DNA from 2 places in the Streptomyces sp. NPDC002125 genome. Region 2 is predicted to be linked to the other one. Evidence: riboswitches for the same ligand, from Rfam matches in the RefSeq annotation. Region 2 holds a riboswitch; the other holds the start of a gene.
The links. A riboswitch is a leader RNA that binds a small molecule or an ion and turns the genes downstream of it on or off. The one in region 2 is predicted to bind glycine.
Positions count from the first base shown of each region.

Region 1 (14,566 bases), on a different contig from region 2:
TGGTCGCATCCCGGTCGAAGGGACCTCCGCCGCTGAGAAGCACAACTCCGGGCCACGGGCCCTCGCCGTGCGGAACGGTGACCGTGCCGGCCACCGCGAGAGGACCCGTCCCGACCATGACCTCGTGCTCCTCGAAGGAGTCCGGATCCGAGTAGCGGGGCGGCGCCCATGGTTCGCCGGCAGGGGGCGCGAGACGCAGCCCGTTCAGCAGGCCCTCGGAGTCGATGGACATGACAACGGTGAACTGCCCCCGCTCGCAGACCGCGGGCACGCTGACACTGGTCAGGTCCGGCCGCAGGGGCTCGCTCGACGACTCGCCGAGGTCCGTGACCGGACCGGTTCTCGCGGTCTCGGCGAGCCAGGCGGCCTGGAGCGCCTCGACGGTCACCGCAGCACGCAACGGGGGGCTGAACAGCGCGACGATCTCCCCGAAACGGCCATCGCGCGCCCACTCGACCACCAGCACGGCAGTCTGCTCAGCAGTCTGCATCCCTCCACCTTTCTTGTGTTTGAGAAAGGTAGCACGCATGAGAAAGTTAGGTCATGGACACCTTGGAACTCCTGGCGCACCCTGTCCGCCTCCGCGTGGTCCACGCCCTGCGCGGCGGGCGGGCCCTGACCACCGGCCAGTTGTGCACTCTCATCCCGGACGCCTCCAAGGCCACCGTCTACCGGCACGTCGACCTTCTCGCCGCGGGCGGCATCCTCGACGTCGCCGAAGAACGGCGGGTGCGGGGTGCCGTCGAACGCAGCTATCGGCTACGGCAGGAACACCCGGGCATCGACGCGGAAACCATGCGCGCGCTCAGCCCACAGCACCACGAGCGGGCATTCGCTGCCGCCATGGCCTCCCTGGTCGCGGAGTTCGGCGCCTATCTGGGGCGCGAAGGCAGCGATCCCGTGGACGACCTCGTCGGCTATCGCCAGCACGCGGTCTGGCTCAGCAAGGACGAGCTCGTCACACTGATCGGAGCGATGCAAGCCGCCATCGCGCCCCTCCTCGCCAACGGGCCCTCGCGGGAGCGCACCCGCTACCTCCTCAGCCCCATCCTCTTCCCCGCGGAGCAGGCCGAACAGGCCGAACAGGCCGAACAGCAAGACCGGTTGTAGCCGGCACCGCCGCTCGGCGTGGACCAGGGCATCGGAGATCGGCTCTGCTCGGCGCTCAGGCGGGAACCCCGGCCCGGTCCAGGACGGCGGCCATCTCGTCCTCAGGGAGCGCCGGGTTGGCGCCCGCGCCGGAGGCCAGTTGGGGTACGTCGAGGGCCTCGCGGAGCCGGCGGAGCGGGAGTCGCGGATCACCAGCGGCGGCCTGACGCGTCCAGACCGTGGGGTCATGGCTGAGCCGTTCGATCAGCGCGGGCGTGGCGGCCGGATCCCGAACGGCCAGTCGGCGGTAGTTCCCGTCCGGGTGGTCCGCGTATCGGGCGGCGAGGCCCTCGCGGGGAAAGCGGGGGTGCGTCTCCGCCATCCAGGCGGAGAACGTCCCGCCGAGCCTCGCGAACACGCGCATCAGAACCTCCTCCGGGGTGTCGGGGTGGTGAATGCCCAGGTGGTTCTCCACCACCGGGTCCTCGACGCGCGCGAGGAGGCGCAGCAGATCGGACGGCAGGTGAGGGCTGCGGGCGGCTGCACGCTGGAGCAGCGGATGGGCGGAGACCGCGGCTCGTCGCAGCACCTCGGGGTCGGTCAGCCCGTCTCGTACCCATTGCACGCCGTCCCCCCGGTCGAAGTCCCCGACCGTGAAGTCGATCTCCATACGCCGTGTCTCGTCCAGCTCCGGCCTGAGTGAGATGGCGAGCCGTACGGCCTCGTCGGGGTCGGCAGCGAGCCGCTCCACGAGGTCGGCGGGCAGCGACGGGTTCCCGGCGAGGGCCGGCAGGTGCGTCCGCTCGGCGACGCACCGCTCGGCGTCGGCGCGGACGAGGAGCCCGCAGCGCAGCGCCTCGGCGGCGGACTTCGGATCGCGGAGGAGTTCGGCGGTGACGTGTGCGTCCCGTCGGCACTCCCGGAGTGCGCCGGCCCGACGCACGCCGGGATCAGGGTCGGCCAGGAGTGCCGACCGGTCGCCGGGCGGCAGAGCCTCCCACGCACGCACCGCTTTCCGGCGCGCCGCCGAGCTGTGATGCGTGGCCATCGACATCACGAACGACGGTGCCAGATGGGGCGAGTCCAGCAGGGCCGTCCGGACAGAAGGGGCGGGGTCGTCGAGCAGGCGGACACACACGGCGTGCGAGAGCGGTGCGACCTTTGTACGCGGGTCGTACACCTCGGGTCCGTACGCGAGAGCGGCCCGCACCCCGGGAGAATGATCGTCCGCGAGCCGGGCCCGCGGTGCGGGCTCCGCCCTGGCGCTCATGGCGAAGCCGATCCGGGCGCCCGGATTCGGGTGGGCCAGGATCACCACGACGGCCGACTCGGGAAGTCCGGCCCGCTGAAGGGCATGGCGAGGCGGTCCTGCACCGCCCCCGTCGAAGGCGAGCAGGCGCAGCAGCAGCGGTGTCGGCAGCGACGGATTGCGGGCGACTCCGTCCAGCGCGGACGCGTGGAACGCGACCAAGATTCCCCTACCCCCATGTCTCCGCCGGCTGGTTCACGACCATGGTCCCCGACCGTCGGACCGTCCGGCGGGCGGGCCGTCATGATCCACTGGACAGTGGTCCCATGGGTCTACGCCGTCGCGTCCGGCCCCGGAACCCGGTCGGCGGCAAGCAGTTGCTCGCGCAGGATGTCGGCGTGCCCGCAGTGCTGGGCCAGCTCGCGCAGGACTTGCAGATACACCCAGCGCAGCGTGCGCGGTCCGGTTCGGTGGCCGGTCACGGGGGTGTCCAGCGCCAGGCCCGCGACGATCGCCGAGGCCGTCGCACAGGCCTCCTGATGGGCCGCCCTGACGGAGACGACGGTGTCGTCGTCGGTGAGCCCGAAGGACTCGTCCGGGCTCTGGACCAGGCCGAGCTCCCGGCGGGGAGTGCCGCCGACGCATTCCTCGAACCACACCCGCTGCATCCACGTGACGTGCTTGAGCAGCCCGAGCAACGTGGTCGCCGAGGGCACGAGCCGGCGACGGACCTGCTCTTTGTCCAGGCCGTCGAGGGTTGCTTCGATGGCGCTCCGGCCGTCCTTCACGAACGCGTCGAGCTGGATGCGTTCATCGTCCAGCAGCACATCGAACGAGCCCATCGAAATCTCCCATCGAGTCGCGGACCGGGGGTGCATCGGCTCGTGCGAGCGGCTGCCCGCTCCGGCCTCCACCACCCTAGGAGCCGTCGGTGACGGATCGGGGGACCACGGAGCGCGCCACCGGGGTCGGTGGCCGACTGCGGGACAGTACAAAGGGGGCACCCCCGTGGCGTGGGCTGACCCACCGACGGCAGAAGCCGCGCATCCGCGATTGGCCTTGGACCGCGCGTTTCCGTCCGCCTACCGTCTGCTCCATGAAGATCCGCATCGTCGACGCGTTCACCGACCGCCCTTTCGCCGGCAATCCCGCCGGAGTCGTGATCCTGGACTCCGGGACCTTCCCCGAGGCCGGCCGCCTCCAGCTCATCGCATCCGAGGTCAATCTCTCCGAGACCGCCTTCGCCCACCCACTGCCGCCGGGCGGCGACGCCGACTGGGCGCTGCGCTGGTTCACCCCCACGACCGAGGTCGATCTGTGCGGGCACGCGACACTCGCCACCGCTCACGTCCTGCACACCACGGGAGCCGCGAGCGGCACGGTGCGCTTCGCGAGCCTGTCCGGCGTCCTGCGCTCCACGGCGCACGAGGACGGCACGCTGACGCTGGACTTCCCCACGGCGCCGCTGACACCGGTGTCCGCCCCGGCCGGACTGGCCGAGGCGCTCGGCGCGTCGCCCCTCTCCGTCCATGACACGGGCGAGCAGGTCGGCGACCTCCTGGTGGAGCTGGCCGACGAAGCGACCGTACGCGCTCTGCGGCCGGACTTCCGCGCGCTCGTCGCCTGTTCCCGGCGGGGCGTCATCGCCACGGCGGCGGCCGAGGACCCCACGAGCGGCTACGACTTCGTCTCGCGGGGCTTCTTCCCCCGGGTCGGCATCGACGAGGACCCGGTGACGGGCAGCGCCCACACCGCTCTGGCGCCCTTCTGGTCGGCCAGGTTCGGCCGCGACGACCTCACGGGCCTCCAGGCCTCGGCCCGCTCGGGCCTCGTCCGCACCTCGCTGCGGGGCGAGCGCACCCTGCTGACCGGCAGCGCGGTCACGGTCGTCGACGGCGAACTGCTCGCGGGGCTCTGAGCCCGGTGGGCAGGGCCGTTTCTGCTCGCGCGGGGCCCGTCCTGCTCATGGGGTCGGCAGCCAGTCCACCTTCCCCGCGAGCAGGGCGTAACCGACGAACGCCCCGATGTCGAGCAGGGCGTGCGCGACGACCAGCGGCCCGACCCGCCCCCAGCGCCGGTACAGCAGCACGAAGACGACGCCCATGACCACGTTCCCGATGAAGCCGCCGATCCCCTGGTAGAGGTGGTACGAGCCGCGCAGCACGGAGCTCGCCACCAGCGCGGCCATGGGCGTCCATCCCAACTGTCCCAGCCGTCGCAGCAGATAGCCGACGACGATGACTTCCTCGACGAGGGAGTTCTGGAGCGCGGAGAGGATCAGGACGGGGAACTTCCACCACACCTCGGGCAGCGACTCCGGCACCACCGTGAGGTTGAATCCGGTGGCGCGTGCCACCAGGTAGAACGCCAGCCCGGCGCTGCCGATCCCCGCCGCGACGAGAGTGCCCCGGCCAAGGTCCTGCCAGGGCCTGGTGCGGTCGAGGCCGAGGGTCCGCAGACCCGCGCCCTCCCGCAGGAGCAGATGGGCCACCAGGGCGACCGGCACCAGCGCCGTGGCGATGCCGAAGAGCTGCCAGGACAGGTCGAGCCAGGGCCGGCCCGGGGCGTACGAGCCGTTCAGCGTCGCGGCCTGGTCCTTGAGGCCGCCCGGTTTCGTCAGCGACCCGATGAAGCTGATCAGGGCGGACACCGCGCTGGCCCCGAGCGAGAGAGCCAGCACGAGCAGCGTCTCCGAGCTCAGGGTCCGCCGGGACACCCCCTCGTGAGGAATGGATTCAGCCACGCGCCCCGCCTCCACCTGTGCACCTTCCGTCGGCTACGGGTCATAGCTTGCCCGAAGGCGTCGCGGAGGCGGGACACCGGGCGGCCCCGCTCAGGGGGCGGGGAAGCCGACCGGCCAGGTGTGCACCGGCTCGCCCGCCTGCATCAGCTCCCCGTAGCGCCGGGTGGTCGCTGCCAGCGCCCCCTCGCGTTCGAGGCCCGCGTCCAGCGCCCGGTGGTAGGTGTCGACCTGCCAGGAGGCCCCGTTCACCCGGAGCCGGCAGCGCTCCTCGATCACGCCGAGGTAGCGGTCCCTGTCCGAGGGCTCGATGTTCCAGGCGTCCAGCCCCGCGGCGGCGAGCGGCAGCAGTTCGTCCCGTACGAGCTTGACGGCGGGCACCTTCGCCACGCCGCCGGAGCGGCCGGGGCGCGGCCAGAGCAGCTCCGCGTCGATGCCGTGGCGGCAGGCGGTGTCGAAGTTCTCGGCGGCCGCCTCGAAGGGCAGCCTGCCCCACACGGGCCGGGACTCGTCGGCGAGCGCGCGCACGAGTCCGTAGTAGAAGGCGGCGTTGGCGATCACGTCGACGACCGTGGGACCGGCGGGCAGGACCCGGTTCTCCACCCTCAGATGGGGCACGCCGTCGGCCAGCCCGTAGACCGGGCGGTTCCAGCGGTAGACCGTGCCGTTGTGCAGGACGAGCTCGGCGAGGGCAGGCACTCCGCCCTCGTCGAGGACGCGCAGCGGGTCCTCGTCGTCGCAGATCGGCAGCAGCGGCGGGTAGTAGCGCAGATTCTCCTCGAAGAGCTCGTACGCCGATCCGATCCAGCGCTCCCCGAACCAGGTCCTCGGGCGCACCCCCTGATTCCTGAGTTCGGGCGGCCGGACGTCCGTGGCCTGCTGGAACAGCGGCGGCCTCGACTCCCGCCAGAGCTCCTTGCCGAACAGGAAGGGAGAGTTGGCGCCGAGGGCGATCTGTACGGACGCGATGGCCTGGGCCGCGTTCCAGACGTCGGAGAAGCGGTCCGGGGTCACCTGGAGATGCAACTGCACGGAGGTGCAGGCTGATTCCGGGGCGATCGAGGAAGAGGTGGAGACCAATCGCTCCACCCCTTCGATATCAAGGGTGAATTCCTCGCCGCGGGCCGCCGCCATTTGATCGTTGAGGAGCGTGTAACGGTCCACGTCGGAGAGGTTCGCCGAGACCAGATCATCACGCCCCAGGGTCGGCAGGATGCCGATCATCACGATCCCCGCGTCGACCTCCGCGGCCTTGCGATGGGCATATGCGAGTCCGGTGCGCAACTCCTCGGCGAGCTGATCGAAAACCCGGCCGCTCAGCCGGTGGGGAAGAATGTTTACTTCCAGATTGAACATCCCCAGTTCCGTCTGGAAATCCCGGCTGGCGATGCGCTGGAGCACCTCAGCATTGCGCATCCTCGGCATGCCGTCCGAACCCGCGAGATTCAGCTCGATCTCCAGCCCCATGAGATTCCTGGGCCGATCGAACCTCCGCTCCGACAGGAGCCTCTCCAGCCCGGCCAGGCACCGGGTGAGCTTCTCGCGGTACGCCTGCCGATCGGACGGGGCAAAGGCACCCGCCACGACCTTCTCGCCCATCGAAGGGTCCCTCCTCGAGTGGGCGGCCCACGGCACAGGCCGCTCGTATCACGATCGATAATGCCCCGACGAGATGATCCGTAACGCCTGCGCGGCCCTCGGACAGCCACTAGTCTGGTGGCCGACGCCGGAGGCACATTCCGAAGGCATGGGGCATATGCAGTTCACGCGATCGAGTTGCGTGGTAGAAACACCGACGGGTTTCAGCCTACCGCCGCATCGGGAAAATACCTGGCGGCAGGGGTCCGGAGCGGCCCGAATCCACAGAAACTCCGCAATTCAAAGGCTCAGATGCCCCTTGCGCGCAATATGCGGGTCAGGTAGCCGAAACATCGTGTGAACATTTGTCGTATAAACTCTGCGAACGAGGCAGAGAGTTGACGCACCGGCCCGTCCGCCCGTCACCGGCCTTCCTCTGGCCCCGCACGCCGACAGCGCCGTCTGCACCCGCCCACGCATCACCGTGTCTCAGAAGTGAGAGGCGACCCACTATGCCGCTGCATGTTTCACCGGCACCCGCGCCCGCACTGCGCAGCGTTCTCGCGGCACTCGGTTCTCCCACCGCAGTCCGCGAGGCCCATACACCCGCTCTCAGGTCCGTCCAGGGATCTCTGAGCCCCGAACTCCCGCTTCCCGTCCATGTGCTGGACCGGATCGTCCCGAACGAGGCAGCTCCGCGCACCCGCCTGGCAGGCTGGCGCTTCCTGATCCGTGACGGCGAGCGCGCCGTCGCCGCCGCGGACACCATGCTCACCGCCGACGGCTGGACCTTCTCGCACTTCTTCGAGGGCCCGTACCTCCTCTCGACCGAACTGGCCGTGCGCCAGGCCGAGTCGTCGTCGGCGCACTACCAGCCGCGCCTGCTCTCGGTTCCCGAGCTGTACATGCTCACCCTCTGGCTGCACCACGACACCGGGGCGGACGCCGGCAGCGGGGTGCTCGCCCCGACCGATGTGCTGGTGCCTCTGGCGCCCGCCCCGCCGGGCATCACGGCCTACCGGCCGCATCATGTCGCCGAGCTGCTCCCGGTCATGACACTGCGTGTCACCCCCGCGCCCCTGCCGGACCTGCCCGAGCTCCCCGGTCTTCTCGGGTCGCCCGCCTGACCCCGCGTCATCACGCGCCCCCGCCGGGACTCCCTGCGGGGGCGCATCGACGTCCCGTGCGGACTAGTCCGGTCAGGTCACCCCGAACCATCCGAACGGACAGTCCAGTTGGATCGAACCGTCCGGCCGGGTGATGCGTCATGGGAGGAGAACAGCAGCTGCCGCGAAATCCCTGCGGAATGACGCCCGTGGGGCAACACTGGGACCGGACCGACTGATACGGGGGCGGCCATGAACACATCGTCCAGCCGCAGGACGCTCGAATCGACGCAGCGAAAGAACCCATCCATGTGCCAGCACCAGCCACCCTGCCCGACCGCCGACTCCAACGACCGGGAAGCCGCACGCCTGACGGCCCACCACCCGGAACAGGGATGGAGCCTGCTGTGCAACGGCGTCCTGCTCTTCGAGGACACCGGCGAGCTGCTCCCGGACGGGCAGGTCATCGCCCCCCACCGGCCGCTGAAGAGCGACCGGGTGGTGAAGGCCGCCTGACCGGGGCAGCAGAGACAAGGGGGCCGGCCCGGAGAATTCTCCGCACCGGCCCCGACGCGTGTCCGCGCTCCTACTGGTCGTACTCCTCCAGCGGCGGGCAGGAGCAGACCAGGTTGCGGTCACCGAACGCGCCGTCGATCCGGCGCACCGGCGGCCAGTACTTGTCCGCGGGCGTGACGCCGGCCGGGAAGACGGCCTCCTCGCGGCTGTAGGCGTGGGTCCACTCCCCGCCGAGCGAGGCAGCGGTGTGCGGGGCGTTGCGCAGCGGGTTGTCGTCCGCGCTCCAGGCCCCGGAGGCGACCTTGTCGATCTCGCCGCGGATGGCGATCATCGTGTCGCAGAACCGGTCCAGTTCCGCGAGGTCCTCGCTCTCGGTCGGCTCGATCATTAGCGTCCCGGCCACCGGGAACGACATGGTCGGCGAGTGGAAGCCGTAGTCGATCAGCCGCTTGGCGATGTCGTCGATGGTGACGCCGGTCTCCTTGGACAGCGGCCGCAGGTCCACGATGCACTCGTGCGCGACCAGACCGGCCGGGCCGTTGTAGAGGACCGGGAAGTGCGGTTCCAGGCGCTTGGCGATGTAGTTGGCCGCGAGTACGGCGACCTGCGTCGCACGCTTGAGGCCCTCGCCCCCCATCAGGCGTACGTACGCCCATGAGATGGGCAGGATGCCCGCCGAGCCCCACGGGGCGGCCGAGATCGGGCCGACGCCGGTCTCCGGGCCCGCGGCGGGCTGGAGGGGGTGGTTGGGGAGGTACGGCGCCAGGTGGGCTCGCACGCCGACCGGGCCGACGCCCGGGCCGCCGCCACCGTGCGGGATGCAGAAGGTCTTGTGCAGGTTCAGGTGGGAGACGTCACCGCCGAAGTGGCCCGGCTTGGCGAGGCCGACCAGGGCGTTGAGGTTGGCTCCGTCGACGTACACCTGACCGCCGGCGTCATGCACCTCGCCGCAGATGTCGGCGACGTGCTCCTCGAAGACCCCGTGCGTGGAGGGGTAGGTGATCATCAGGACGGCGAGCTCGTCGCGGTACTGCGCGATCTTGGCCCGGAGATCCTCTATGTCGACCTCCCCGTCCTCGGCGGTCTTCACCACGACGACCTTCATCCCGGCCATCACGGCGCTCGCCGCGTTGGTGCCGTGCGCGGAGGACGGGATCAGGCAGACGGTACGGCCGTGGTCCCCGTTGGCACGGTGGTAGGCGCGCACGGCCAGGAGACCGGCGAACTCGCCCTGCGAGCCCGCGTTGGGCTGGATGGAGACGGCGTCGTAACCCGTGACCTCGGCGAGTCGCTCCTCCAGCTCACGGATGAGGGTGAGGAAGCCCTGCGCCTGCTCGGCGGGGGCGAAGGGATGCAGGGCGCCGAACTCGGGCCAGGTGATGGACTCCATCTCGGCGGTCGCGTTGAGCTTCATGGTGCAGGAGCCCAGCGGGATCATGCCGCGGTCCAGCGCGTAGTCGCGGTCGGCGAGCCTGCGCAGGTAGCGCAGCATCGCCGTCTCGGAGCGGTGCTGGTGGAAGACCGGGTGGGTGAGGACCGCGTCGGTGCGCAGCAGCCCCTCGGGCAGGGCGTCGGCCGCCTCGGCGTCCAGTGCCTCGATGTCGCCGTCGGCGCCGAAGGCCGCCCAGACCGCGGCGATCCGGGCCCGGGTGGTGGTCTCGTCGCAGGCGACGGAGACGTGGTCGGCGTCGACGAGGCGCACATTGACCCCGCGCTCACGCGCACCGGCGACGACGTCGGCCGCCGTCCCCGGCACCCGCACGGTGAGGGTGTCGAAGTACGCGTCGTGCACGATCTCGTTGCCGGCGGCTCGCAGCCCCTCGGCCAGGACGGCGGCGTAGCGGTGGGTGCGCTGTGCGATTGTGCGCAGCCCGTCCGGGCCGTGGTAGACGGCGTACATGCCGGCCATGACGGCGAGCAGCACCTGTGCGGTGCAGATGTTGCTGGTGGCCTTCTCGCGGCGGATGTGCTGCTCGCGGGTCTGCAGCGCCAGGCGGTAGGCCTTGTCGCCGTCCGCGTCCACGGAGACACCGACGAGGCGGCCGGGCAGGCTGCGGGCGAACTTCTCGCGTACGGCCATGAAGCCGGCGTGAGGTCCGCCGAAGCCCATCGGGACGCCGAAGCGCTGGGTGGTGCCGACGGCGATGTCCGCGCCGAGCTCGCCGGGCGAGGTGAGCAGCGTCAGGGCCAGCAGGTCGGCGGCGACGGAGACGATCGCCCCCAGCTCGTGCGCCTGGTCGATGACGGGCTTGATGTCACGCACGGCCCCGGACGCGCCCGGGTACTGGAGCAGCACGCCGAAGACGCCGCGCTCGGCGGTCTCGGCCGGGATGCCGTCGGTGAGGTCGGCGACGACGACCTCGACGCCGGTCGGTTCGGCGCGGGTCCGGATCACGGCGATGGTCTGCGGCAGCGTGTCGGCGTCGACCAGGAAGACGCCTTCCTTCACCTTGCCGACCCGCCGCGCCAGGGCCATGGCCTCGGCCGCGGCCGTGCCCTCGTCGAGGAGCGAGGCTCCCGAGGTCGGCAGGCCGGTGAGGTCGGCGACCATCGTCTGAAAGTTCAGGAGGGCCTCGAGGCGCCCCTGGGAGATCTCCGGCTGGTACGGCGTGTAGGCCGTGTACCAGGCCGGGTTCTCCATGACGTTGCGCAGGATCACCGGCGGGGTGAACGTGCCGTAGTAGCCGAGCCCGATCATCGGGGCCAGCACCTGGTTGCGGTCGGCGAGGACGCGCAGCTCGGCCAGGACCTCGGCCTCGGTACGGGCCTCGGGGAGGTCCAGCGCCTCGGCGCTCCTGATCACGTCGGGCACCGCGGCGGCGGTGAGCTCGTCGAGGGAGCCGTAACCGACCTGGGCGAGCATCTTCGCCTGTGCCCCTGCGTCGGGCCCGATGTGGCGCTGCTCGAAGGGAATGCCCTGCTCCAGCTGGGAGAGCGGAGTGCGACGGGGGGTCATGATGGAGGCCTCCTGGTCTGCCACGACCTGCGAGGGGCGCCACGGCGTGGCTGCCCGTACGGCCTCCCCATCTGTCATCTCGACCTGAGAGCTTCACCGGGACGCCCTGGGGCGTACCGGCTTTCACCGTCGGTGAGGGCGGCGCCCGCGGCGGCGTGTGCCGCACGGATTCCGCCCTGCTTTCCAGAGTGACCTCGTCCGTGCGGTACGGGGGCCTGAGAGATTCCGGGGAGGAGTTGCTCCTTCGGCGCCTCCGGATCGCTCCGGAGGACTCTCCCGCACGGGGTCAGCAGCCGGTTCCAGCCTACCAGCGGGGACGGAGCGCGCCGTCTCGAGTGGCCGATACCCCGGATCTGTCCTTTCGTAGTGCCTGTGGAGCAGTTGCGACCACCCTGATGCAGTTGTGACCCGTGGGAGGCACCGTGCAGACCGACATCGATCCGCGCAGCCTGATCGGCCGAAAGGCCTTCGACCGTCAAGGTGCCAAGATCGGAACGGTGGACGAGGTGTATCTCGACGACGCCACGGGCGTACCCGAATGGGCCGCCGTGCGTACCGGTCTCTTCACCAGGGACGCGTTCGTCCCGCTGGAGCCGAGCGAATTCGTCGACGGGGCGCTGCTGATCCCCTTCGACCGGGCCCTGATCAAGGACGCGCCGGACTTCGGCGTCGGCCGCCATCTCTCCCCCGAACAGGAACTCCAGCTCTACCGTCATTACGGGCTGGACTCCGCCCCGTCGGCAGGGCCCGCCGCCCCGGACCGCGACTTCGGACGGCTGGCCGGCCAGGAGGAGTAGTCCGCGGGCTCCCGCACCAGCGGGAGCGGATCGGCCGGCTGCAACTGCGGATCGTCGATACGGAACGTCCGCACCCGGCCGGGCGGCGTCCATGGCTCCTCGAAGCGCACCGTGACCCGGCCGACGCCGCTGCCCTGAACCCATCCGTGTCCATGGACCTCGTGCCGTACGTCGTGCCCGGCGGACCATCGCCGGGCCGCCGGGCGCTCCTCGCTCTCCGGGGCCTCCCGTGCCGCCGCATCGGGCGTCCCGGGGGCGGTGCCGGATGCCACGGCCTCCTCCGCCGCGTGCTCCGCCTCCGCGGCCTGCGCGAAGAGGTCCTCCTGGGTGAAGTCCGCCAGCCCCGTGACTCCGACTCCGAGCAGCCGCACGCCGCCGGTGGTGTCGACGGCCTCCAGAAGCCTCGCGGCGGCCTCCCTGACCACCGTGGGGTCGTCCGTGGGGCCCCGCAGAGTCTCGGACCTCGTGAGCGTGGAGAAGTCGTAGCGGCGCACCTTGAGCACGACGGTGCGCCCGGAGCGCCCGGCCCCGCGCAGCCGCCCCACACACCGGTCCGCCAGCCGCTCCACCTCGGTCCTGACCCGCACACGGTCGTGCAGGTCGACGTCGAAGGTGTCCTCGACCGATACGGACTTGGCGTCCCGCTCAGCGACGACGGGCCGGTCGTCGAACCCCTGGGCCATGCGGTGGAGCGCGACGCCGTGCGCCTTGCCCAGCAGGCGCACCAGCTCGGCCTCCCCCGCCTCCGCGAGGTCGTTGACGACGGTCATGCCGGCGCGCCGCAGATGGTCGCCTGTGGCGGGCCCCACGCCGGGCAGGACGCGCACGGACATCGGCGCGAGGAGCTCGCGCTCGGTGCCGGGCTCGATGAGCATCAGCCCGTCGGGCTTGGCCTCCTCGGAGGCGATCTTCGCCAGCATCTTGGAACCGGCCAGACCCACGGAGCCGCTGAGGCCGGTGACGGCCCTGATCACCGTACGCAGCTCCACGCCGATCACACGGGCGGAGGCCGAGTCGTCGGCGACCCCGCCGGCCTCCAGGTCGACGAAGGCCTCGTCCAGGCTGAGCGGCTCGACGAGCGGTGACAGCCGCCCGAGCAACTCCATCACCTGGTCGCTCACCGTCCGGTAGAGCGAGAAGCGCGGGACCAGATAGGCCGCGTTGGGAGCCAGCCTCCGCGCCTGGGCCATCGGCATCGCGGAGTGGACGCCGAGCCGCCGGGCCTCGTACGAAGCGGTGGCGACGACGCCGCGCATCCCCAGGCCGCCCACCACCACCGGCTTGCCGCGCAGACTCGGCTTCGCCGCCTGCTCCGCAGAGGCGTAGAAGGCATCCATGTCCAGATGCAGAATCGTGGGCGCGGCTCTCACATGGACCGATGGTGCCCTACGCCACTGACAACCGCCCCGCCCGACGCGTGCGCGGGGCGGGGCGGCTCGGGTTCGGGCTTCTGTTGCTGCTCCGCCGGATCAGACCGCGCGGTTGCGCCGGCGTGCCAGTTCGTCGGCGGGGTTGTGCCCGATCAGCGTCTCCCCGGTGTCGACCCGCTCCCCGTGGAGCTGGGAGAGCGCCGCGTCGACATCCCGCCAGACGACGCCGACGGCGATCCCGAAGACGCCCTGGCCCCCCTGGAGCAGGCTCACGACCTCGTCGGGCGAGGAGCACTCGTAGACCGTCGCCCCGTCACTCATCAGGGTCATGCGCTCGAGATCCGTGAATCCGCGTGCCCTGAGATGCTGGACAGTGGTGCGGATGTTCTGCAGAGCGACCCCTGTGTCCAGGAACCGCTTCACGATCTTGAGGAGCACCACGTCCCGGAAGCTGTACAGCCGCTGCGTCCCCGACCCGTAGGCCGGGCGTACGCTCGGCTCGACGAGCCCCGTACGCGCCCAGTAGTCCAGCTGTCGGTAGGTGATACCCGCCGCAGCGCACGCTGTGGGCCCCCGATAGCCGATGTCACCCGCCACTGCCACACCGTCCGCTGCCACCACCGCCGGCTGAACCGGCTGTCTGATGGAGTGGTCGGCCGCACTGCCGTGCTGCCGGTACGGCCCACCCGCAGCCGTACCGTCGCCGCTGCTTCTCACGCCGACCTCCGTCCTTGACCTGCCATCTCGAAGGTAGGCAGTCACCAGGGGTGCGTCAACGATCGCCACACTCGGCACGCCGAGTGATAATCACCCTGAGGGTGGTTTCCCGTGACTGGTTTACGGGAACGGCTTGTCGGATGTGCTGACGCCGCCCCTCCGAGGAGGGTCACTGGCTGTTGGTACCGAAGTCCTCCGGCGAGATCTGGTCGAGGAACTCGCGGAACTTCTCCACCTCGTCCTCCTGCTCGTCCGGGATGGCGATGCCCGCATCGTCCAGCACTCCGTCACTGCCGTAGATCGGCGTACCGGTGCGCAGGGCGAGCGCTATGGCGTCGGAGGGACGCGCGCTCACCTCGACCCCGCTGGCAAAGACCAGCTCCGCGTAGAAGACCCCTTCTCTGAGGTCCGTGATGCGGACCTCGGTGAGCTCCTGGCCCACGGCCTC
Region 1 covers NZ_JBSFDD010000042.1:30,595-45,160, forward strand. The annotation lists gene ACWCQM_RS38925 (hypothetical protein) at 1-490, opposite strand, end outside; gene ACWCQM_RS38930 (helix-turn-helix domain-containing protein) at 544-1,110, shown strand; gene ACWCQM_RS38935 (Mucin-2) at 1,166-2,560, opposite strand; gene ACWCQM_RS38940 (DinB family protein) at 2,671-3,180, opposite strand; gene ACWCQM_RS38945 (PhzF family phenazine biosynthesis protein) at 3,435-4,256, shown strand; gene ACWCQM_RS38950 (CPBP family intramembrane glutamic endopeptidase) at 4,302-5,081, opposite strand; gene ACWCQM_RS38955 (glutamate-cysteine ligase family protein) at 5,172-6,677, opposite strand; gene ACWCQM_RS38960 (hypothetical protein) at 7,169-7,783, shown strand; gene ACWCQM_RS38965 (DUF5999 family protein) at 8,072-8,278, shown strand; gene gcvP (aminomethyl-transferring glycine dehydrogenase) at 8,349-11,234, opposite strand; glycine riboswitch at 11,428-11,523, opposite strand; gene ACWCQM_RS38975 (PRC-barrel domain-containing protein) at 11,657-12,031, shown strand; gene ACWCQM_RS38980 (DNA polymerase IV) at 11,950-13,401, opposite strand; gene ACWCQM_RS38985 (MerR family transcriptional regulator) at 13,501-14,118, opposite strand; gene ACWCQM_RS38990 (bifunctional nuclease family protein) at 14,288-14,566, opposite strand, start outside.
Region 1: another riboswitch for glycine. It lies ahead of gcvP (aminomethyl-transferring glycine dehydrogenase); the one in region 2 lies ahead of gcvT (glycine cleavage system aminomethyltransferase GcvT).

Region 2 (14,566 bases):
GACGATCCCGCCGACCGTGTGGCGAGGGTTCAGCGAGCCGTACGGGTCCTGGAAGATCATCTGGATGTCGCGGCGCATCGGCCGCAGCCGCCCCGCCGACATGTGCGTGATGTCGCGGCCCTGGAACTCGACCTTGCCGCCGGTCGGTTCCAGCAGCCGGGTCACCAGCCGTCCCATGGTCGACTTGCCGCAGCCGGACTCGCCGACGACGCCCAGGGTCTCCCCGGGGCGCACGTCGAAGGTGAGCCCGTCCACGGCCTGGACCGCGCCGACCTTGCGCTTCAGCACGCCCTTGGTGATCGGGAAGTGCTTGACCAGGCCTTCGACCTTGAGGAGCGGCTCGGACCCGGACCCGTCCGACCCGGCCGCGGACGCGGGAGTCTTCTTGTTCAGATCAGTCACAGCTTCGGCGCAATCTCTTCGGTCCAGATCCGGTCACGCTGCTCGCGCGACATGTGGCACGCGGAGTAGTGCCCGTCGCTGACCAGCTGCAGCTCAGGACGCTCGGTGCGGGTGATGTTGTCCGGCGGGACGTCGGCGTACGGGCAGCGCGGGTGGAAGGCGCAGCCGGACGGGACGTTGATGAGGCTGGGCGGCGAGCCCTTGACCGGGATGAGCCGCTCGGTCTGCTCCCGGTCGATGCGCGGCATCGAGCCGAGCAGGCCCCAGGTGTAGGGGTGCTGGGGCTCGTAGAACACCTTCTCGGCGCTGCCGCGCTCGATGCAGCGTCCCGCGTACATCACGAGCAAGTGGTCCGCGATCTCGGCGACCACACCGAGGTCGTGGGTGATCATGACAACCGCTGAGCCGAACTCCTTCTGCAGATCGCGGATCAGGTCGAGGATCTGCGCCTGGACGGTGACGTCGAGGGCGGTCGTCGGCTCGTCCGCGATGAGCAGCTGCGGGTTGTTGACCAGGGCCATCGCGATCATCGCGCGCTGGCGCATACCGCCGGAGAACTGGTGCGGGTAGTCCTCGTAACGGCGGTGCGGCTCGGGGATGCCGACGCGGTCGAGCATCTCGATCGCGCGCTTCTTCGCGGCCTTCTTGTCGACCTTGTTGTGGACCCGGTGGGCCTCGACGATCTGCGCGCCGATGCTGTAGTAGGGGTGCAGGGCCGACAGCGGGTCCTGGAAGATCATGGCCATCTTCTGGCCGCGCAGCTCCCGTACGCGCTCGGGGCCGGCGCCGATGAGCTCCTCGCCGTCGAGCCAGATCTCACCGCCGATCCGGGCCCGCTCCGAGGTGTGCAGGCCCATGATCCCCAGCGAGGTCACGGACTTGCCGGAGCCGGACTCGCCGACGATGCCGAGGGTCTGGCCGGCCTTCAGGTCGAAGCTGACGCCGTCGACGGACTTGACCAGGCCGTCGTCGGTGTCGAAGTGGACGCTGAGGTTCCGTACGGAGAGGAACTCGTGGCCGTCGCCGGACCTCGGGGCGGGAACGGTGTCCGCCGCCGGGGAGTCCTTCTTGATTGCGTCGCTCATGAGAGCCTCACCCGGGGGTCGATCGCGGCGTACACGAGGTCCACCAGCAGGTTGCAGATGACGATGAAGAAGGCGGCGACCAGGGTCACGCCCATCACCTTGGGCAGGTCGGCGGTGGTCACGCCCTGGATGGCGAAGGCACCCAGCCCCTGGAAGGAGAAGACCCGTTCGGTGATGACGGCGCCGCCGAGCAGCAGCGCGAAGTCCATGCCGAAGATCGTGACGAGCGGGGTGAGCGCCGAGCGCAGCCCGTGCTTCACGACCACCTTGCGTTCCTTGAGGCCCTTGGCCCGTGCGGTTCTGATGTAGTCCTCGCCCATCGTCTCCAGCATCCCGGCCCGGGTGAGCCGGGCGTAGAGCGCGGAGTACAGGAGGGCGAGCGTGCACCAGGGGAGGACCAGGCTGCCCGCCCATTCGACCGGGTTGTCGGCGAAGGGCACGTACTCCCCGTTGCCGAACAGCGCGAGCACGACGAGACCGGTGAAGAACATCGGCAGCGAGACGCCGGCGAGAGCGACACCCATGGAGAGGCGGTCGAAGAACGAGCCCCGCTTCAGGGCGGAGACGACACCGATCGCGACACCGGAGACGACCCAGATGACCGCGGCACCGACGGCCAGCGACAGCGTGACCGGAACACGGTCGACGAGCTGGGGCCAGATCTCGGTGTGGGTCTTGAAGGAGTAGCCGAAGCAGGGGGCGTTGCAGGTGACCGGGTCGGGGCCGAACTGGTAGTCGGCGCCGACGACGATGCCCTTGATGAAGTTCCAGTACTGGAGGTACAGGGGCTGGTCGAGCCCCAGGTTCTTCTTGACCGCGGCGATGACGTCGGGGTCGGGGCTCTTCCCGACGTACTGGGCGGCCATCGAGTCGAGGGTCTGCCCACCGAGGCGGGGCACCAGGAAGAAGATCGCGAACGTGACTGCGCTGACCACCAGCAGCAGCAACACCGCGGCGAATACGCGTCGGATGATGTACGCAGCCACAGCCGTGCGGCGCCGGGCGGGCGGACGGGGTACGCCCGCCGGCCCGGCGCCTTCACCTGCCTTTCAGGGGATGCTGTCGATGAACAGGTGTTACTTGGTGGACGTCATCAGCACGTAGTCGTACATGCCGAGGTAGGCGTCCGTGACCGTGACGTTCGCCGCGGAGTCCGGGCGGTAGAGCAGGTTCTTGCGGTAGACGAGCGGGACCAGGGAGGCGTTCTCCATGACCTTCTGGTCGACCTCGCCCCACGCGGCGTTACGCGCGGTGGTGTCCACCGTGCCGATGCCCTTGACGAGGGCCTCGTTGACGCCCTTGTCGTTGAGCTCCATCAGGTTCGTGCCACCGGAGGGCTTGATGGCGGAGCCGTTGACGATCTGGTCGAGGAAGCCGAAGCCGGTCGGCCAGTCGGCGCCCCACTGCATCATCATCATGCCCGCGTTGTTCTTGTGGACCCACTCGGGAACACCGGCGAAGTCGGTGAAGTACTTGTCCGACGGGAACTGCTTGATCTCGGCGGTGATGCCGATCGCCTTCAGGCTGCCCTGGAGCTGCGTGGCGGCGGTGATCTCGTCAGGACGGTCCGAACGGGCCGTCAGCGTGGTCTTGAAGCCCTTGGGCTGACCGCACGCGGTCAGGTGCTCCTTCGCCTTGGCGGCGTCGCCCTTGTTGCCCTCGGTCGGGTACAGGTCGAACTTCTTGTAGCCGGCGACGGTCGGCGGGATGACCGTGGTGGCCGGGTCGCCCTTGACGGAGCCACCGATGGAGTCGATGAGGCTCTGCTTGTCCACGGCGTACTGGACGGCCTTGCGGCACTCGACGTTGTCGAACGGCTTCACGTTGACGTTCAGCGCCAGGTACTGCAGGACGCCGGCGTACGGGTTGTCCGTCTTCGCCTTCTCGGCGGCCTTCACCAGGACCTTGGGCTGGGTCTTGGACTGCAGACCCGTGCCCGCGACGTCCGCGGTGGTGACGTCGTTGAGCAGGTGGTCGTCGACCGTGGTGGGGTTGACGTTGAGCTTGAGCTCGATCTTGTCCGGCAGCGCCTTGCGGATCGGGTCCGTCTTCGGGTCCCACTCCGGGTTGCGGACCAGGGTCGCGCCCTTGCTCTCGTCATACGCCGAGAACTTGTACGGGCCCGAGGAGACCATCTTCTGGACGTAGCTGGCACCCGTGTCGGCCTTCTGCGGGACCGGGGCGGTCTGCGAGAAGGCGGCGAGGTAGTCCATGTCCGCGAACGGCTTGTTCAGCTTGAAGACGATCGTGTGGTCGTCCGGGGTCTCGATGGACTTGAGGCCCTCGGGGGACTTGTCCTTGTAGGGACCCTTGTACGTGTCGCCGCCGTCGAGGTAGGCCTTGAAGTACGTCGGACCGTTGGACAGGGCCTCCGGCGCGAAGTTGGAGCGCTCGACGGCGTACTTGACGTCCTTCGAGGTGATCTCCGTGCCGTCCTCGAACTTCACGCCCTCGCGGAGCGTGTACGTCCAGGTCTTGGCGTCGTCACTGGCCTTGCCGAGGCTGGTGGCGAGGTCCGGGACGATCTCCAGGCTCTCCTTGCCGGCGGCCGGCTTGAAGGTCACCAGGGAACGGGCGTACAGGCGGGAGAAGTTCTGCACCCAGCCGTAGTACGTGTTGCCCGGGTCGAGGGAGTCCGGGCCACTGGAGTGCTCGTACGTGACCGTCCCCCCCTTCTTGTCGGTCGCGTTGACGATGCTCGACAGAGCCGCGTCGGCCTTGGCGTTGCCCCCGCCGCCACTGCCCTCGTTGTCCGAGTCACTGCCGCTGCACGCCGATGCGCCGAGCGAAACCGCTACGGCCATGGCTATGGCAGCCGCTGTCTTTCTGTTCTGCATGCTGAGGAAAGCCCCCTCGCTAGTCCGGTGCGGCACTGCCTGCCGCGATTACTTGCCACGAGGGTCGAGTGCGTCACGCAGCCCGTCCCCCAGCAGATTGAAGGCCAGCACGGTGATGAAGATCGCCATGCCGGGGATGACCATGAACATCGGGTCCACCTCGTAGAGGTCGACCGCCTGGGTGAGCATGCCGCCCCAGGACGCCTGCGGCGGCGCGATGCCGACGCCGAGGAACGACAGGGAGGCCTCGAAGAGGATGTTCGTGGGGATCAGAAGCGTCGAGTAGACGAGGATCGGCGCGATCAGGTTCGGCAGCAGCTCGCGGAACAGGATGAACGGGCCGCGGGCGCCGAGCGACCTGGCGGCCTCGACGAACTCGCGCTCACGCAACGACAGGGTCTGGGCGCGGACGATGCGGCCGATGTAGGGCCAGCTGAAGAAGCCGATCACGAAGATGAGGACCGCGATCCGCAGCGTGAGCCCTTCCAGCCCGAAGGCGTTGCCCTGCAGGGAGGCGGAGATGGAGATCGCGAAGAGCAGCAGCGGGAACGCAAGGAAGGTGTCCATCAGACGGCTGATGAAGCTGTCGACCCAGCCGCCGTAGAACCCGGCCACGACACCCATGACGACGCCGATGACGACCGAGAGCAGCGTGGAGCCGACGGCGACGACGAGGGAGACCCAGGAGCCTTCGAGGATGCGCGCCAGGATGTCGCGTCCGGTCTGCGGTTCGACACCGAGCGGGTGGTCCCAGCTCATCCCGCCCAGGGCGCCCTTGGGGGCCAGCATGACGGGGTCGACGAGGCTCTGGTTGAACGCGTTGGGGTCGAGCCCGAGCAGCGACTGGAGCGGCTTGGACAGGATGGCGGTCAGGATCAGCAGCACGACAACGATGCCACCGGCCATCGCGGCCTTGTCCCGCTTGAAGCGGGTCCAGGCGATCCGGCCGAGCGAGCGGCCCTCGATCTCCTTGCGCCCGGCGCCTTCCAGCACCGTTTCGGGCCGCGCGTCCGCCCCGGTGGTCTCGATCGGTGCCGTCATTGCGCTGGAGACCCCTCTCGGCCGGCGGATGGCCGGCCTGTGACCGCCGCGGTAGCGGCTCTTACGAAATGTGACACATGTGGTGATGTGCAGCCGAACAGACCCTGTTTGAAAGAGGGGTGTGCCGGGCATGGACCACCTGCTGTGTGGAGTCTTCAACCACTTTGCGATCACCCGCCAGACCTGGCGGTGAATGTTTGCTCAAACGTGATGCTGCCAAGGGGCTTCCGTTATCCGGACAGCCGTGCTCACTGAGCGGACCTCTCGGTCACTATTCCGCGATAACGGACATGACGCCCAACAGCGTTGATCAAGTGACCAATTGGCTGTCCGGCCGGGGCCGTCGGCAGCCGATCGGCACGCTTTCCCCACACGTCCGGCACAGGTCCGGCGGCGGTCCCGGACCCCGCCGAGGACGGCGGACGGCCGGTCAGTAGGCGTACGGAGCGGGGCCGGTGGCGGGCGGGTAGCCGTAGCCCTGGGCGGCGGGGGCCGGGGCGTGCGCCTCGCGGTCGTAGAAGGGCCGGGAGTTGGCCTGCAGCCACATCGCGACCGGGTCGTACTCGTCGGACATCGAGACCGTGGAGACGGGGAGCCCGTCGGGGACCACGCCGATCGACTGCTGCATCATCGCGCGGACCGCGTCGACGGACGGGCGTCCGGTGTCGTAGAGGTCGAGCCCGATCGCGAGATACGGGACACCGAGCGCGGGCTGCACCCAGGCGCGGCGCAGCGCGCGGACGGCGGGCGTGCGGTGGGCGTTCTGCGACAGCAGGGCGTAGAACTGCGGGATCTCGATGGCGGGTTCGGTGAGCCGCAGCGGGCCCGCGGGCATCCGGTCGAGGCCGGTGGCGATGCGCCGCAGGTCCAGCCAGGGGATGCCGACGCCGCCGCCGGGGGCGTGCGGGTTGAGCCAGATGCCCCAGCGGTCGGGGAAGAGGGCGCGGGCGATGTCGCGGCCGGTGGTCACCTCGTGCGCCCTGTTCCAGCCGCTCGCCGAGAGCTCCTGCGGGGAGGTCACGCACGGGGCGTAACCCAGGCCGTCGACCTCCATGTTGCCGTACTGGGCGTCGGGGGAACCCGCCGTGCCGTGCCAGAGCAGCATCCAGACCTGGCCGTCCGCCAGGGAGCGCAGCAGCGCCTCGTACGCGTCGAGGCGTCCGGGGGCCACCTGGCGCAGCATGTGCTCGACCTGTCCCCCGGCTCCCGCCCCCGCCCGAGCGGGGGACACCCCGCCGGCCGCCCCCGTGCCTGACGCACTCACCCTGGGTCCCGCCCCTCATTCGATCCGCTGTTGACGCGTGCTTCGCGGTGCTGCCGTTCCGCTCCCGGGCACACGGGGGCGGCCTCGTCATCCAACCAGCTTATGCGCCGCCCCTGACACCGTCTTGACGCCACGGGGCGGCGGGCACTCCCGCTGTCAGTGACCCTCGCGCCGGTAGAACGGGCGTACCTTTTCCAGCATCCAGTCGCCGACCGGGTCCTGTGCCACGTCCAGCAGGACGAGATTGACCGGCCAGGGCACCTGGACGCGGCCCAGCGCACGGCCCAGCGCCTCCATCGGGGCGCTCTGCCCCGCGCCGTCCCAGGTGGCGAACTCGACGCCGACGAAGAGGACGGGGCTGTCGCCCTCGATGCTGGCCAGCGTCCTGCGGGCGGTGCTCACCACGCCCGTGGCCTGGAACTCGGCGGCGACGGCGGAGAGGAAGTCGACGGGGTCCTCCTTCCAGTCCGGCTCGTACAGCCGCACCCGGCCGCCGCTCGCGGGGCCGTCCAGCGGGGTGCGTCCGGCCCGGCAGAGCTCGGCGACGGCGGGCGGGGGCAGGGGGACGCCGACGGCGCCGCCCGGGTTGACGGCCATGCCGAGCTGCGGGGGCAGTCCGCGGGCGAACTCGCGTGCGGGCGCGACGGTGAAGGAGACATGGGAGCCGACGCACTGGAGGAACTGGCCCTCGGAGCTGAACACGGGGACGTACGCGCCGCCCTCCAGCTCGATCGCCGGCAGATCGAGGTCAGGGCTGTCGGGGCCGCCGCCGTTGGGCAGGGGCACCCAGATCCGGCTGCGGCCGAGGACCTCGACCAGCCGTCCGCCCGCCCCGGGGACGCCGAGCGAGGCGGTGAGCACTTCTTCGAGCTCGTTGGCCGGCCATCCGTGCGACGGATGCGTCGGGGCCTGTGCCTGGGCCGGAATGTCCACGGTGTCTGTGTCCCTTTCTCGCCATGCTGTGCGGCAGAAACCTTAGACCGGCTCGCGGCCGTGGGGCAGCGCCGCAGGCGGGGGCCCACGCCGCTCGGCCGTACCGTCCAGATTCCGGACAGCCGGCCGGGCCGTCGCGAACTGTGCGTATGCGAACGGTGACGCCTCGGAACCCGCCCTTCCGGGTCCCCGGACGGGCGCTCTTCGGTTCTCCGTACTACTCCTGCCCCGGCCGCGCGTCCGGGAACGAGATACGGGTGATGGCGCCGGCCGTCTCGCGGTCGATCAGTACCGCCGAGGCGCACCCGGGCGGCAGCAGACCGCTCTCGGTCTCGCGCAGCAGCCGGCCCACCGCGCGGCGGTGCCGGGCGAAGGCGTAACCGGAGACACCCCGTCCGCGCTCCCGCTGCCCCTGCCTGGCCGCCTCGGGCGTGACGTCGAGGAGGACGAGGTGCAGCGTGGCGCCGCGGCGCCCGGCCTCGCGCGCCAGCCAGCGCCGCACCCAGGCCTGCGTGCCGCAGTCGTGGACGACGACGGACGCGCCCGAGCGCAGGGCCCGCCGGAGCCCGGCGTAGTGCGCGGCGCGCACCAGCGGGCGGTAGAGGGCGTACGGGAGTAAGCCGGGCAGAGCGGCGGCCCAGCGGTCCCGGGTGTCCTGGGAGTCGATCGCGTGCTCCTGGACCGCCCGCCGGATCAGCGTGGACTTCCCGCTGCCCGGCAGCCCGGAGACCACGACCACGTCGCCCGGAGCGAAGTCGAGGCTGCGCGCGCCCTCTCCGGCCGTGCCCCGGAGATCACGCACCACCGGTGCCTGCCCGCCGAGCGCCTCCCGGGCCGGCGCGCCCGCCTGCTGGGGCATCGCACCGTGTGCGGCCCCCGCGCTCGTCGCGTAGCGCTGCAACGTCATCGCCTCCCCCTGCCGAGTCACCCACTGACCTGCCCAAGAAGTGTAAAGAAAGGGTAATGCGGCACAAGCGGTTCCGGCCGCAGGCGTCGCCGTGGGGGCGGGTCCCGACCGGGACGCCCCACTCTCCCCCAATGCGTGCGATGATGACCCCGCCAACTGCATACCGGCCGTTTGAATCCGCGCGGGAGAGTCCCGGTCACCGTGTGCGCCGGGCGCCGAAGGAGCAAGTTCCTCCCTTGAATCTCTCAGGCCCCGTACCGCGTGGATGAGGCAGATCTGAAAAGCGGGCCGCCTCGCGGCCCCACCCAAGGTGCAAGCCGACCCTGAAGGGGATGCCCCCTCCAGGACCCCTTCAGGGGCTCTCGGCGAACCTCTCAGGTTCCGATGACAGATGGGGAGGGAACCACCCCCTGTCGTCATGCCCTGGAGCCATGTCCATGAGCACTGCCCCGAGCGCCGCCCCCCGTCAGACCGCCCTCGATGCCCTGCATCGCTCCCTGGGCGCCACCATGACCGATTTCGCAGGCTGGGACATGCCCCTGCGGTACGCCAGCGAGCGCGACGAGCACAACGCCGTACGCACCCGGGCCGGACTCTTCGACCTGTCGCACATGGGTGAGATCACCGTCACCGGACCGCAGGCCGCGGCCTTCCTGAGCTACGCGCTGGTGGGCAACATCGCCACCGTCGGCGAGGGCCGGGCCCGCTACACGATGATCGTCGCGGAGGACGGCGGGATCCTGGACGACCTGATCGTCTACCGCCTGGCCGGCACCGAGTACATGGTGGTCGCCAACGCGGGCAACGCCCAGCTCGTCCTGGACACCCTCACCGAGCGCGCCGGGGGCTTCGACGCCGTGGTGCGGGACGACCGCGACGCGTACGCGCTGATCGCCGTCCAGGGCCCCGACTCCCCCGCCGTACTGAAGTCGGTCACCGACGCCGACCTGGACGGACTGAAGTACTACGCGGGCCTCCCCGGCACGGTCGCCGGTGTGCCCGCGCTCATCGCCCGTACCGGCTACACCGGCGAGGACGGCTTCGAGCTCTTCGTGGCTCCCGCCCACGCCGAGCAGCTGTGGAAGGCCCTCACCGAGGCCGGCGCGCCCTACGGCCTGATCCCCTGCGGGCTCTCCTGCCGGGACACGCTCCGCCTGGAGGCGGGCATGCCGCTGTACGGGCACGAGCTGACCACCGCGCTGACGCCGTTCGACGCGGGCCTGGGCAGGGTCGTGAAGTTCGAGAAGGAGGGCGACTTCGTGGGGCGTGAGGCGCTGGCCGCCGCCGCGGAGCGCGCGGAGACCGCCCCGCCCCGCAAGCTCGTCGGCCTGGTCGCCGAGGGCCGCCGGGTGCCGCGGGCCGGCTACCCGGTCGTCGTCGGCGGCGAGGTCGTCGGCGAGGTCACCTCGGGCGCGCCGTCCCCCACCCTGGGCAAGCCGATCGCCATGGCGTACGTGGACGCGGCGCACGCCGCGCCCGGCACCGAGGGTGTCGGGGTGGACATCCGGGGCACGCACGAGCCGTACGAGGTCGTGGCACTGCCCTTCTACAAGCGCCGTAAGTGACACGGACCGCCGCACACGTGACGCAGTCGTGTCTCACACCGTAAGACCACCGTTCATCAGCACTCCCCCGCGTACAGGAGAATTCAGGTCATGAGCAACCCCCAGCAGCTGCGGTACAGCAAGGAGCACGAGTGGCTGTCGGCCGCCGAGGACGGTGTGGCGACGGTCGGGATCACCGAGTTCGCGGCCAACGCGCTCGGTGACGTCGTCTTCGCCCAGCTCCCTGAGGTCGGCGACACGGTGACCGCGGGCGAGACCTGCGGCGAGCTGGAGTCGACCAAGTCGGTCAGCGACCTGTACTCGCCGGTGACCGGCGAGGTGACCGCGGCGAACCAGGACGTCGTGGACGACCCGTCGCTGGTGAACTCCGCCCCCTTCGAGGGCGGCTGGCTGTTCAAGGTGCGCGTCACGGAGGAGCCGCAGGACCTTCTCTCCGTGGACGAGTACACCGCGTTCTCCGGCAACTGAGACCCAAGGGACCACCTGATGTCGCTTCTCAACTCCTCCCTCCACGAGCTGGACCCGGACGTCGCCGCCGCCGTCGACGCCGAGCTCCACCGTCAGCAGTCCACCCTCGAGATGATCGCCTCGGAGAACTTCGCTCCGGTCGCGGTCATGGAGGCGCAGGGCTCCGTCCTGACCAACAAGTACGCCGAGGGCTACCCCGGCCGCCGCTACTACGGCGGCTGTGAGCACGTCGACGTGGTCGAGCAGATCGCGATCGACCGCATCAAGGCGCTCTTCGGCGCCGAGGCCGCGAACGTCCAGCCCCACTCGGGTGCGCAGGCCAACGCCGCCGCGATGTTCGCGCTGCTCAAGCCGGGCGACACGATCATGGGCCTGAACCTCGCCCACGGCGGTCACCTGACCCACGGCATGAAGATCAACTTCTCCGGCAAGCTCTACAACGTGGTCCCGTACCACGTCGACGACACCGGTGTCGTGGACATGGCCGAGGTGGAGCGCCTCGCCAAGGAGTCCAAGCCGAAGCTGATCGTCGCCGGCTGGTCCGCCTACCCCCGCCAGCTGGACTTCGCCGCCTTCCGCCGCATCGCGGACGAGGTCGGCGCGTACCTGATGGTCGACATGGCGCACTTCGCGGGCCTGGTCGCCGCGGGTCTGCACCCCAACCCGGTGCCGCACGCCCACGTCGTCACGACCACCACGCACAAGACCCTGGGCGGTCCGCGCGGTGGCGTCATCCTGTCGACGCAGGAGCTCGCCAAGAAGATCAACTCGGCGGTCTTCCCCGGCCAGCAGGGCGGCCCGCTGGAGCACGTCATCGCGGCCAAGGCCGTCTCCTTCAAGGTCGCGGCGACCGACGAGTTCAAGGAGCGCCAGCAGCGCACCCTGGACGGCGCCCGCATCCTCGCCGAGCGCCTGGTGCAGCCGGACGTCACCGAGGCGGGCGTCTCCGTCCTCTCCGGCGGTACGGACGTCCACCTGGTCCTGGTGGACCTGCGCAACTCCGAGCTGGACGGCCAGCAGGCCGAGGACCGGCTCCACGAGCTGGGCATCACGGTCAACCGGAACGCCATCCCGAACGACCCGCGGCCCCCGATGGTCACCTCGGGTCTGCGCATCGGCACGCCGGCCCTGGCCACCCGTGGCTTCCAGGCCGAGGACTTCACCGAGGTCGCCGAGATCATCGCGGCCGCGCTGAAGCCCGCGTACGACGCCGACGCCCTCAAGGCCCGCGTCGTCGCGCTGGCCGAGAAGTTCCCGCTGTACCCCGGCGTCAAGTAGTCACCCGCGATTTGCACGCCGGGTGGGGGCACCGCGCACACTGAACCTGTGTGCGCGGTGCCCCCACCCCTTTGCCCCGCGCACCCGGGCCCACCGGCCCGTCCCCGCACCACCCGGCGGACAACGACGTCCACCAACGCCTTAGGAGTACTCCCGTGGCCCTCTCGGTCTTCGACCTCTTCTCGGTCGGCATCGGCCCCTCCAGCTCCCACACGGTCGGCCCGATGCGCGCGGCACGCATGTTCGCCCGCCGCCTCAAGAACGAGGGCCTGCTGGCCCACACCGCCTCGGTCAGGGCCGAGCTGTACGGCTCGCTCGGTGCGACCGGCCACGGCCACGGCACCCCCAAGGCGGTACTGCTCGGCCTGGAGGGCGAGTCGCCCCGCACCGTCGACGTCGAGGGCGCCGACACCCGCGTCGAGGAGATCCGCGCCTCGGGGCGCCTCAGCCTGCTCGGCATGCACGAGATCCCCTTCGACGCCGACGAGCAGCTGGTCCTGCACCGCCGCAAGGCCCTGCCGTACCACGCGAACGGGATGACGATCCTCGCGTACGACCGCGACGGCGCCCCGCTCCTGGAGAAGACGTACTACTCGGTCGGCGGCGGCTTCGTCGTGGACGAGGACGCGGTGGCCGGGGAGAACCCGATCGTCCCGGACGACACCGTCCTGAAGCACCCCTTCCGCACCGGCGACGAGCTGCTGCGGCTCGCCCGCGAGACCGGCCTGTCCATCTCCTCGCTGATGCTGGAGAACGAGAAGGCCTGGCGCACCGAGGCCGAGATCAGGGAGGGCCTCCTGGAGATCTGGCGCGTCATGCAGGCCTGCATCGCCCGTGGCATGTCCCGGGAGGGCATCCTGCCCGGTGGCCTGAAGGTCCGCCGCCGCGCGGCGAACTCCGCCAGGCAGCTGCGCGCGGAGGGCGACCCCCAGACGCACGCCATGGAGTGGATCACCCTCTACGCGATGGCGGTCAACGAGGAGAACGCCGCGGGAGGCCGCGTCGTCACCGCCCCGACCAACGGAGCGGCGGGCATCATCCCGGCGGTCCTGCACTACTGGATGAACTTCGCGGCGGGCGGCTGCACCGAGGCCGAGAAGGACGACAGCGTGGTCCGCTTCCTGCTGGCCGCCGGAGCCATCGGCATGCTCTTCAAGGAGAACGCCTCCATCTCGGGCGCCGAGGTCGGCTGCCAGGGCGAGGTCGGCTCCGCCTGCTCCATGGCCGCCGGCGCCCTCGCCGAGGTCCTGGGCGGCTCCCCGGAGCAGGTGGAGAACGCCGCCGAGATCGGCATGGAGCACAACCTGGGCCTCACCTGCGACCCGGTCGGCGGCCTCGTCCAGATCCCCTGCATCGAGCGCAACGGCATGGCCGCGGTCAAGGCGGTCACGGCGGCGAAGATGGCGCTGCGCGGCGACGGCAGCCACAAGGTCTCCCTGGACAAGGTCATCAAGACCATGAAGGAGACGGGCGCGGACATGTCCGTGAAGTACAAGGAGACGGCCCGGGGCGGGCTCGCGGTGAACATCATCGAGTGCTGAGGGAACGGTCCCGGCACCGGGGCTCGCGTGCCGCATGGGACGCGAGGCCGCGCCGGCGCCCGGTCGGCCTCGCGTCGGCTCGTGTCACCGTCCGGCGGCGCCCCCGTACAGGTACCGGCGCGCCGTCGTGAAGCGGCGCAGCGCGTCCTGCCTCGGGCTGATGCCGATGCCGGGCGTGCGCGGCACCGGCAGGTGGCCGTTTTCGAGGACGAACGGCTCGGTGATGTCCTCGGCGAAGTAGCGGCTGGACGCCGAGGTGTCGCCGGGCAGGGTGCAGCCGGGGAGGGCGGCGAGGGCCAGGTTGGGGGCGCGGCCGATGCCGGTCTCCAGCATGCCGCCGCACCAGGCGGGTACTCCGTGGGCGGAGGCGACGTCGTGCAGGCGGCGGGCCTCCAGGTAGCCGCCGACCCGGGCGGGCTTGATGTTGACGACGCGGCAGGCGTCCATCGCGATGGCCGACGCGGTGTCCCGGGCGTTGTGCAGCGACTCGTCGAGGCAGACGGGGGTGGCGATGCGGCGCTGGAGGAGGGCGTGGGCGTGGAGGTTGTTCTCCTCCAGCGGCTCCTCGATGAGCAGCAGGCCGAACTCGTCCAGACGGCGCAGATGGTCCGCGTCGGCGAGGGTGTAGGCGGTGTTGGCGTCCACCTGGAGCGGCAGGCCGTCCCCGAAGCGCTCGCGGACGGCGCGGACGGGCTCGACGTCCCAGCCGGGCTCGATCTTCAGCTTGATCCGGACGTAGCCCTCGGCGAGATAGCGCTCCACGTCGTCCAGGAGGGCGGGGACCGAGTCCTTGATGCCGACGGACACCCCGGCGGGCACCCGGTCGCGGACGGCGCCGAGATAGGTGGCGAGGGACATCTCGTGGGCCCGCAGTTCGGCGTCGAGCACGGCCGTCTCCAGCGCGGCCTTGGCCAGCTCGTGGCCCTTGACCTTCGCCATGGCGGGGGCCAGGGCGGCGGTCGTCAGGTCCGGCCGGGCGGTGACGCGGGGCAGCAGGAAGTCGCGGATCACGGTCTCCGCGCCCGCCACGTACTCGGAGCAGTACAGCGGCTCGGGGTCGGCGGCGAACTCCGACCAGCCCTCCGCCTCGTCGGTGACGACACGGAGCAGGAAGGTGTCCTTGGTGGTCATCGTGCCGAACGACGTACGGAACGGGGTCACCAGGGGGATGGCGACGTGGAGGAGTTCGACGCTTTCCAGCTTCATGCCGGGCCGCCTTCCTGGATGCGTGAGCCGGCGGGGGTG
Region 2 covers NZ_JBSFDD010000001.1:332,419-346,984, forward strand. The annotation lists gene ACWCQM_RS01480 (dipeptide ABC transporter ATP-binding protein) at 1-402, opposite strand, end outside; gene ACWCQM_RS01485 (ABC transporter ATP-binding protein) at 399-1,487, opposite strand; gene ACWCQM_RS01490 (ABC transporter permease) at 1,484-2,473, opposite strand; gene ACWCQM_RS01495 (ABC transporter substrate-binding protein) at 2,564-4,324, opposite strand; gene ACWCQM_RS01500 (ABC transporter permease) at 4,373-5,365, opposite strand; gene ACWCQM_RS01505 (enhanced serine sensitivity protein SseB C-terminal domain-containing protein) at 5,796-6,548, opposite strand; gene ACWCQM_RS01510 (enhanced serine sensitivity protein SseB) at 6,786-7,562, opposite strand; gene ACWCQM_RS01515 (AAA family ATPase) at 7,780-8,469, opposite strand; glycine riboswitch at 8,642-8,739, shown strand; gene gcvT (glycine cleavage system aminomethyltransferase GcvT) at 8,907-10,034, shown strand; gene gcvH (glycine cleavage system protein GcvH) at 10,125-10,502, shown strand; gene glyA (serine hydroxymethyltransferase) at 10,521-11,780, shown strand; gene ACWCQM_RS01535 (L-serine ammonia-lyase) at 11,936-13,321, shown strand; gene menC (o-succinylbenzoate synthase) at 13,406-14,527, opposite strand; gene ACWCQM_RS01545 (chorismate synthase) at 14,524-14,566, opposite strand, start outside.